3 regions of the Klebsiella sp. genome follow, and region 2 is predicted to be linked to each of the others. Evidence: riboswitches for the same ligand, from Rfam matches in the RefSeq annotation. Region 2 holds a riboswitch; each other region holds the start of a gene.

Region 1 (3,077 bases), on a different contig from region 2:
TCGCGTCAGGCGATAGTTCCAGATGATCCCGGCATCCAGCGCATCGACTGGATAGTCAGTATCAAGCAGACGATTTGCCAGCGTACTGAGTACATGCTGCCAGGGGATAAGCGTTTCGCCAATGGAGATCCCCGCCAGCAGTACGCAGCACATTAGCACACTGACCCAAAGGGCATGTCCACCGACTCTTACCGCAAGCTGACCAACAGCACGACGCATCCTGCGAGAATCACTCATGATTATATCTGCGTTCCTGAGTAACGGAGATGCGCTATGCCGGGCCAGAACATAGCGCAAAACGTAGATTAATGAGAGGCCTGCGGATGCGCTAAGCCATATTCAACCAGGGCATCAGCCAGTTTTTCTAGCCCATCAATAGTTCTGATGCCGGCGTTCATTGTTTGTACGTCAATGACAGGCAGATGATTTTCCTTCACCGCAGGAAGTAGTTTGGCGACTGGGTCGGACTTGAGGTAATCCATCTTGACCTGCCAGTCATCGGCCGGGAAGCGGCGACGGCTCATCTCACCGAGTACAATGACCGAAGGATTGGCTTTGGCAATAGTCTCCCAACCTACCGTTGGCCACTCTTCGGCTGAATCAATAACGTTTTTCACGCCCAGCTTCTGAGCAATCCATGCGGCTGGACCAAACTTCCCTGCCACGTAAGGATCAAGCTGCAGGTCGGCGCTGGAGAACCAGAATACTGCTGAGACATTTTTATCCATGCCGGAAATTTTATTTATCGCTGCCACTTCACGCGCTTTAAGACTGGCAATCAGCGCATCGCCTTTATCCTGAACGTCGAAGATTTTTGCCAGATCAGCGACTTCCTGATACACCATGGCAATATCAAACATGCCTTTACGGACGCCATCACCGCCATCTTCGTTATCTTTCGCACAGTCTGCTGGCGCGGTGTAGACCGGAACCTTCAGTTCACTAAACTGCTCGTAAGAGGCAACCGTACCCGCAGGGCCGATTTGCCACTCAAACTGGCTGGCAACCAGCTCCGGTTTTTTAGCAATAATCCCTTCGAAGCTGGGAATATTTTGCGCAATGACGTCCACTTTCTCGTTTGCCGCTTTATACGCATCAGGTACCGGGCCAAACCACAGCGAAGTACCCACAACGCGATCGGCAAGCCCGAGTGAATAGAGAATTTCAGTGCTGTTCTGACCCACCGTCGCCACACGTTTAGGGGCCTGATTGAAGGTGATGTCGCGGCCGCAGTTTTTAATCGTTAAGGGATATTCAGTTTTTGCCGCACTGGCGACACTGGAGTTGAGTAGTAGAGTTGCGCCTGCAATAATCAGAAGCGTTTTTTTAGAAGTGAAAGAAGTAAAATTAGCGTGCATTATCATCGTCCCGTTGATGCCAGATCTGAAGGTCTGGTCATGGCTTATTTCGTTCCATATATCGGGAGGAGACATGAAGATAGATGACATTGAATCGTGAAATTTAAGAATAAAGATATGCAAAAAATGCAAATAAGCCTTACTTAGCCAAAATCTTATTCATAAATACACTACTGCCTGCGTCAAATAATTCATCCCATGGACCATCCCGTCCACTCAATGGTATACAACATTGTTGACAGCAGGTCTCCTGACTCACGGTAATCAGAATATCAGCCTTCCCATAAAGACAAGCTTTACAGTGACCTGCGGTTAATTAACCGCACAAGGATATTCAGCATCCGCCTACAGTTGCGGGGGCAGTTATGGCATTGAATTTAACAATTCGCACCATATTCCTATTCAAATACAAAAATGTAATGAAATGCTGTCGACAGCGACTCTAGCGGCAATTGTTAACAAGGTCAACTGTATGACGAAATGATTAAAACATCATACAAATATAAAAACAACAATAAAATACAATCAGTTACAACCCAATCACTTGCCAGAAAGTTATGCCTGGAAATAATAATAAAAAGCTAAATGAGAATTAATTGACACTGATCAAACTATATACGCGGTTTGGCTATCTCAAATTAAACATATTGATCACTATCAATAATGCGGCCTATTAGCGTTGGGTTCATTTATTAATGTGATCTCTCCATATGAACCAACTGCCATTTATCTTGCATATCCATCACAACGCTAAAATGATTACGCAACCAGAAATGATAGCCTCCAGGCAAAAAATGATGCGTGTGAAGATATAAGGTTTTATATTGCTGCCGCCGACAGAATTCCTCAGCAAAAGCGATCAACTGACTACCGATGCCCTGTCTGCGATAGCGCTTATCCACATAACAGCGGCAAATTTCTGCGGTTTCAGACAAATTATAACGCCCGCGCAACTCAGCGAGCCTGTCATCATATTGACATACTGCCAGTGTAGCGATTAACTCCTGTTTTTCATCCCATGCGCAAAGCAGCAAATTTCTTTCCTGCGAAATATACTGCTGTTCGAGATTAAAAATGTCCTCATCGGCAGAAGGTATTGATCTACCAGCGTTGAAGAACAGATTGAGGTGCTGAACAAGGAACGACTGAACTGCGGGAATATCAGCGTGAGTCATTTCACGAAGCGTAAATGGAAACATAGTATGGCTGGCTCAAACTAGACAAGGAAAAAGAATAATAACAATTCAGGCAGGGAAAACCACTAGCGTCAAAAACAATAAAAAGGGCAGAGAAGACTCTGCCCTTAATGAAGGTATTACAAGGTCTATCAGGCGGCGTTTTCTTCCACCTGAACTTCAGGACGTTTCAGCACCGCGTAGGAGAGACCAGCGACCAGCGTACCGACAACAATCGCCATCAGGTAACCGAGAACCGGCGTAATCGCACCAGGAATCAGCAGAACAAACAGACCGCCGTGCGGTGCCATCAATTTGGCGCCAACCCACATGGACATCGCACCGGTCACCGCACCGCCAACGATACAGCAAGGCAGGACGCGCATCGGGTCACGAGCAGCGAACGGAATCGCCCCTTCAGTGATAAAGCACAGACCGAGGACCAGCGCGGCTTTGCCACCTTCTTGCTGCGCTTTGTCGAACTTTTTACGCGCAACCAGCGTTGCCAGACCCAGCGCCAGCGGTGGAACCATACCCGCCGCCA
Region 2 (3,077 bases):
GAATAACGTGAAGGACGAGCAATGAAACACTCAGTTCAAGATAAAGGTACGCTGCTGCTGGCGCTGATCGCAGGGTTATCCATTAATGGAACCTTCGCTGCGCTGTTCAGCTCAGTAGTCTCATTTTCTGTTTTCCCGATTTTATCGTTAGTGCTGACGGTTTACTGTCTGCATCAGCGCTATCAAAACCGCAGTATGCCCGTGGGGTTACCGGGGCTGGCCGCCGCGTGTTTCATTCTTGGCGTGCTGCTTTATAGCACTGTGGTGCGTGCGGAATATCCGGACATCGGTTCTAACTTCTTCCCGGCGGTGTTGTCGGTGATTATGGTGTTCTGGATTGGCTATAAGATGCGTAACCGCAAGAACGCGGCTGCAGAGTAATTCTGCTGAATTTTCCCGGCAACCATGATGTTGCCGGGTTACAGACATCTACTTCTTCGTTAACAGTACGCCGCATTCCATATGATGGGTATATGGAAACTGATCGAACAGCGCCAGGCGCGTGACTTCGTGCGTCTCACAGAGCGTTTCCAGGTTCTTGCATAAGGTTTCTGGATTGCAGGAGATATACAGAATCCGCGGATAGGCCTGCACCATTTTCTCCGTTTCACTATCCAGCCCGCTGCGCGGTGGATCGACAAAAATCGTCTCACACTGATAGCTTTTCAGATCAATACCTTGCAGACGGTTAAACTCCCGCACGCCGTTCATCGCCTGGGTGAACTCTTCTGCCGCCATACGGATAATCTGCACGTTATCAATATGGTTAGCCGCAATGTTGTATTGCGCCGCCGCCACGGACGGTTTGGCAATCTCCGTTGCCAGCACGCGTTCGAAATTCCGCGCCAGCGCTAGAGAAAAGTTGCCGTTACCGCAATACAGCTCAAGCAAATCACCGGTTGCACCTTTAGTTGATTCGACCGCCCATTCCAGCATCTGAATGTTCATTGCCGCGTTTGGTTGGGTGAAGCTATTCTCAACCTGGCGATAGACCATTTCACGCCCGCCGACCGGCAGACGCTCATCTATATAGTCCTGATCCAGCTCGATTTTGGTCTTAGTCGCGCGACCAATCAGATGCACGTTCAGATTTTGCGCGCGTAGCGCATCGCGGAAGATTTCTGCTTGCTGACGCCACTCGTCGTCGAGCTTTTTATGGTACAGCAGCGACACGATGGCCTGATTGCTCATCGTGGTCAGATAATCGACCTGGAACAGCTTATGGCGTAGCAACGGATTGTCGCGCACGCCCTCAACTACGGAGGTCATCAGCTGATTAATCAGTTCGCTGGCCGCCGGAAAGGTATCGACGCGAATTCGGGATTTGGTCTGTTGATCAAACATGATGTGGTACAGGTCATCGCCATCGTGCCAGATGCGGAATTCTGCGCGCATACGATAGTGGCTGACCGGTGAACGAAACACTTCCGGAACCGGGGCGGCAAAAGGGGCCATCATTTTCTGCAAACGGACGACTTTTTCTGCCAGCTGCGCTTCATATTGTTCGGTAGGAAGGTGTTCGGGGGTCATGATGCATCCTGAATAAAATAATTACGCGGGGATTGTAGGGAAAGTGTCGGGGATGTCCAGCTCTGATGATATTCAGAAATATAACGATAGAAGTCTGGACATCTATATGTTTCTAATTATAGCATCATGTTACCGGTCCTATGTGTTAATAGGGAATCCAGTGTAAATCTGGAGCTGACGCGCAGCGGTAAGGAACAGTGGGATGAGCGCATTATGCAGACACTGCGGTGGTTTAGCGGGAAGTCTTCATCCATAACACACCCCAAGCCCGAAGACCTGCCGGAACACGTCGCATTTGGTTTCTATCATCGCGTACTACTGATAGTAGCCGGCGGCATCCTTTGTATATTACGGATGCTTTTAAAATGATTAAAAAGGCTTCGCTGATGACGGCCCTCTCCGTCACGGCATTTTCCGCTTGGGCGCAAGACAGCAATTCAGATACGTTAGTGGTGACGGCAAACCGTTTTCAACAGCCGGTCAATACGGTCCTTGCGCCAACGGATGTTGTTACGCGGGAAGATATTCAGCGCTGGCAGTCAAAAGATCTTAATGATGTGATGCGTCGCCTGCCGGGGGTGGATATTTCGCAGACCGGCGGGATGGGGAGCAGTTCTTCCCTCTACGTTCGCGGCACGGAAGCACGTCATGTGCTGGTGCTGATTGATGGGATCCCAATGGCGCGGGCAGGTATTGGTAACGCCATTGACATTGGCCAGATTCCGGTATCCCTGGTGCAGCGTATCGAATACATCCGCGGGCCGCGTTCTGCTGTTTACGGTTCCGGGGCGATTGGCGGTGTGGTCAACATCATTACCATGAGTGACGATGAACACGCGCAGATCAATGCCGGGATGGGGTCGAATGGCTACCAGACTTATGATGGAGCGGTAAATAAACGTTTTGGCGACACGATGGTGACGGCGGCAGGTGCCTATCAGACGACCAAGGGCTTTAACGTCAAACCAGATTCCCCTTACAGCGGCGATAGCGACCGCGATGGTTATAGCAACAAACTGTTCTGGGGTGCCGTACAGCACAAGTTTGACGAGAGTTTTTCGGGTTTCTTCCGTGGTTATGGATACACGACTAACAACGATTATGATCAGGATACGATGTATGGTTCTCCTGCTGGTAACGACGAGGGTCGGAACTATAACCAATCCTGGGACACTGGACTGCGTTATAACTCGGGCATCTATTCCTCTCAGCTAATTGCGAACTATCAGCACCTTAAAAATTATAACTACAGTAGCAACCTTGGCCGCTATGCGGGTGATGCTACGCTGGATGACATGGAACAGCGTTATATTCAGTGGGGTAACAACTTTGAAGTAGGACATGGTTCAGTGAGCGGTGGTGTTGACTGGAAACAGGAAAAGCTGACTTCCAGCAGTACGACGAAATCTGATATCTACAAACGCGACACCACAGGGCTTTATTTGACCGGGCAGCAACAGATCGATACCGTCACGCTGGAAGCCTCGGGTCGTGAAGATCACGATGAGCAGTTTGGCTGGCACGGCACGTGGCAAACTGCGGTGGGC
Region 3 (3,077 bases), on a different contig from region 2:
CAGAACTCATCAATAAAATCGCACAGGATTTTGCGCAGGCCACCAGTCTGGCGGTTGTGGTAGTCAATATTCACGGTGATGAAATATCTGAACTGTTTAATTTCACTCCTTTTTGCCAGCTTATGCGTCAGCACCCCCAGCACAGCACCCGCTGTCGGATGAGCGACCGTTGCGGCGGTCTTGAGGCTTCAAAAACCGATCAGCTCTGTATCTACCGCTGCCACGCCGGGTTAACCGATTTTTCCATCCCTTTGGTTATTGCCGGGCACCTGGTGGGCTTTGTGCTATGCGGGCAGGTGCGCTTAAGTAACGATGTTGAACTTGTCGACATTTTGAACGTTGATGACCGCTGGCAGGCCGATCCTGAGCTGGTCAAAGCGTTTCGCGACGTACCGGAGATGGACTACTCGCGCGTCATTGCTTCCGCCGATTTACTAAAACTAATAGTAGAAAACTGCCTAAAAAAACAGCTCAATTTTGTCGTGATTAAAGATAATCCGCAGCAGCCTGAACCCGCGCGCGCCAGCCGGGCGGTCAGCCCCCATGACAGTAAAATGAAGAAGGCGTTACGCTATATCGATGCCCATTTGTCTGATGAGCTTCGTCTGGAAGACGTTGCCGCCCATGTTTATCTCAGCCCGTACTACTTCAGTAAGCTGTTCAAGAAATATCAGGGGATCGGCTTTAACGCTTGGGTAAATCATCAGCGGATGGTTAGCGCTAAAGAGCTGCTTTGCCACAGCGACTGGAGTATTGCCAGCATTGCACGAAATTTAGGATTTTCGCAAACTAGCTATTTTTGCAAAGTTTTTCGCCAGGCTTATCAGGTAACTCCGCAGGCTTATCGTCAGCAAATTAATGCCAGATCACAAACTGAACCATTTTAAATGACAATATTTTGTTATTGCCGATTTTTGATATGCCCCCGTATCTGCCTCATTATAAAATGAAAAACTCTCATCCAGAGCAATAAATTGTCGTAGCGCAACAAATTAATAATGAGAGAGCGCTAAGCTGCACTAGTTTTTATTTATTTGATGGGATAGAGTGTTATCAGAAATTGCTTTCAGGTCGCCGCAGGCGTAATGAAAAGATTTTGCAATTAGATATTAGAAACGACGGAAGCCATCCAGCCTCCGTAAGATGTTCCAGAAATTCTTCGAGTGAGGACTCATCCCGCTCGAGAAAATCGACAGGTGCCAGGGAAGGGGGTGTAAATCCCCCGCAGCCCCCGCTGCTGTGATGCTGACGAACCCATATTTGACCACTGATCGCGAGATTGGGAAGGATGGGGAAGGACGACGCTAAGCCAGAAGACCTGCCTGTCGGTGACTACCAACAACTTCGGTGGGAAGTGGGTTGCTTAGATGCGTACAGTCGAAAGACTGGGAATGCTCGCAGCCCTACCACCCTGAACAGGATCAGGGTATGGCAGCCAGGCAGCATGCATTTATTCTCGCAGGGACCGGCAGCGGTTGTGGCAAAACCACCGTTACGCTCGGTCTGCTCAGCCTGCTGAAACAGCGCGGCATGCGGGTTCAGCCCTGTAAAGTCGGCCCGGATTATCTCGATACTGGCTGGCATACCGCCGTCAGCGGCGTCGCTTCTCGCAACCTCGACAGCTTTATGCTCCCGGAACCGGTTCTCAATGCGCTGTTTTGTGAACAGATGCAGCAGGCGGATATCGCGGTGATTGAAGGCGTCATGGGGCTTTATGATGGCTACGGCACCGACCCGAATTATTGCAGCACCGCCGCGATGGCCAAACAGCTCGGCTGCCCGGTGATTTTACTGGTCGATGGCAAAGCGGTATCCACCTCCATTGCCGCCACGGTGATGGGATTTCAGCACTTCGATCCCAGCCTGAATATCGCTGGCGTTATCGTCAATCGCGTTAACAGCGAATCCCACTATCAGCTACTGAAAGGCGCTATTGAACGCTACTGCGCGCTGCCGGTTCTCGGCTACGTGCCGCGAGTGGAAGGCGTGGCCTTGCCCGAACGCCATCTGGGGCTGGTGACCGCCCGAGAATCGCTGGTGAATCAGCAGCCGTGGCGCGATTTTGCCCACACTCTGGCGCAAACCCTGGATATTGAACAGCTCCTTACTCTCAGCCAGCTCACCTCCTTACCCGTCGGGGAGTGGCCTGTGCTGCCGTCGCTTGACGCCGGAGCGGGCCTGACCTTGGCGCTGGCCGACGACGAAGCCTTCAACTTTTACTACCCGGATAACCTCACCCTGCTTGAACGTTGTGGAGTGAATATTGTGCGCTTCAGCCCGCTGCATGATAGTGAACTCCCGCCGTGCCAGATGATCTGGCTCGGCGGCGGCTATCCCGAAATTCACGCTGCAGCGCTGGCGGCCAATACGTCAATGCTGGCGCAACTGCAGGAGGCGCACCGGCGCGGCGTGGCGATTTACGCCGAATGCGGCGGTCTGATGTATCTCGGTAGCACCCTGGAAGACGCCAGCGGTGAAATTTACCCCATGGCCAATCTTATTCCTGGCCATAGCAAGATGGGCAAACGGCTCACCCGCTTTGGCTACTGCGAAGCGAGGGCGATGCGGCAAACGCTGCTGGCAGCACCCGGCGAAACCCTACGCGGGCACGAGTTTCACTACTCAGATTTCATCCCGGAAAACCCGGCAGTGCTGGCCTGCCGTAAAGTGCGTGACGGCCTGACGCTTCAGCAGTGGTCGGGGGGCTGGCAGGTGGGCAACACGTTCGCCAGTTACCTGCATCTGCATTTCGCCCAGCGTCCGGCAATGCTCAATCACTGGCTGGCTGCGGCAAGGAGCGCCCAATGACGCTACTGGCCTGGAGCGTGGCCTGGATCCTCGATTTTATCATTGGCGACCCGCAGAGCTGGCCGCATCCGGTGCGCTGGATAGGCAATCTGATTTCCGCCGTCCAGCGCAGCGTGCGCCGCTACTGCCGCAGCGACTTTGCTTTACGCGTCGGCGGCGGGGTGATGTGGGTTATCGTGGTCGGCCTCACGTGGGGTATCTCCTGGGGCGTGCTGGCGTTAGCGCAGATGATTCATCCGTGGCTTGGCTGGGGGGTTGAGGTGTGGATG

What was found. Region 2 has a riboswitch for cobalamin ahead of btuB (TonB-dependent vitamin B12 receptor BtuB). Riboswitches for the same ligand answer to the same signal wherever they lie in the genome.
Region 1: it holds a riboswitch for cobalamin, as region 2 does, so the genes downstream of both, QVF11_RS01095 (ABC transporter substrate-binding protein) here and btuB (TonB-dependent vitamin B12 receptor BtuB) in region 2, are expected to answer to the same signal.
Region 3: it holds a riboswitch for cobalamin, as region 2 does, so the genes downstream of both, QVF11_RS17905 (cobyrinate a,c-diamide synthase) here and btuB (TonB-dependent vitamin B12 receptor BtuB) in region 2, are expected to answer to the same signal.

What each region holds. Positions count from the first base shown of each region.
Region 1 is NZ_JAPUEW010000005.1:47,423-50,499, forward strand. Features, by position in the region: gene QVF11_RS01090 (FecCD family ABC transporter permease) at 1-237, opposite strand, end outside; gene QVF11_RS01095 (ABC transporter substrate-binding protein) at 306-1,358, opposite strand; cobalamin riboswitch at 1,582-1,805, opposite strand; gene QVF11_RS01100 (GNAT family N-acetyltransferase) at 2,051-2,557, opposite strand; gene fruA (PTS fructose transporter subunit IIBC) at 2,686-3,077, opposite strand, start outside.
Region 2 is NZ_JAPUEW010000100.1:134,074-137,150, forward strand. Features, by position in the region: partial or broken gene fabR (HTH-type transcriptional repressor FabR) at 1-6, shown strand, start outside; gene QVF11_RS28580 (YijD family membrane protein) at 22-381, shown strand; gene trmA (tRNA (uridine(54)-C5)-methyltransferase TrmA) at 430-1,530, opposite strand; cobalamin riboswitch at 1,647-1,828, shown strand; gene btuB (TonB-dependent vitamin B12 receptor BtuB) at 1,896-3,077, shown strand, end outside.
Region 3 is NZ_JAPUEW010000058.1:39,286-42,362, forward strand. Features, by position in the region: gene pocR (transcriptional regulator PocR) at 1-887, shown strand, start outside; cobalamin riboswitch at 1,178-1,340, shown strand; gene QVF11_RS17905 (cobyrinate a,c-diamide synthase) at 1,429-2,808, shown strand; gene cbiB (adenosylcobinamide-phosphate synthase CbiB) at 2,805-3,077, shown strand, end outside.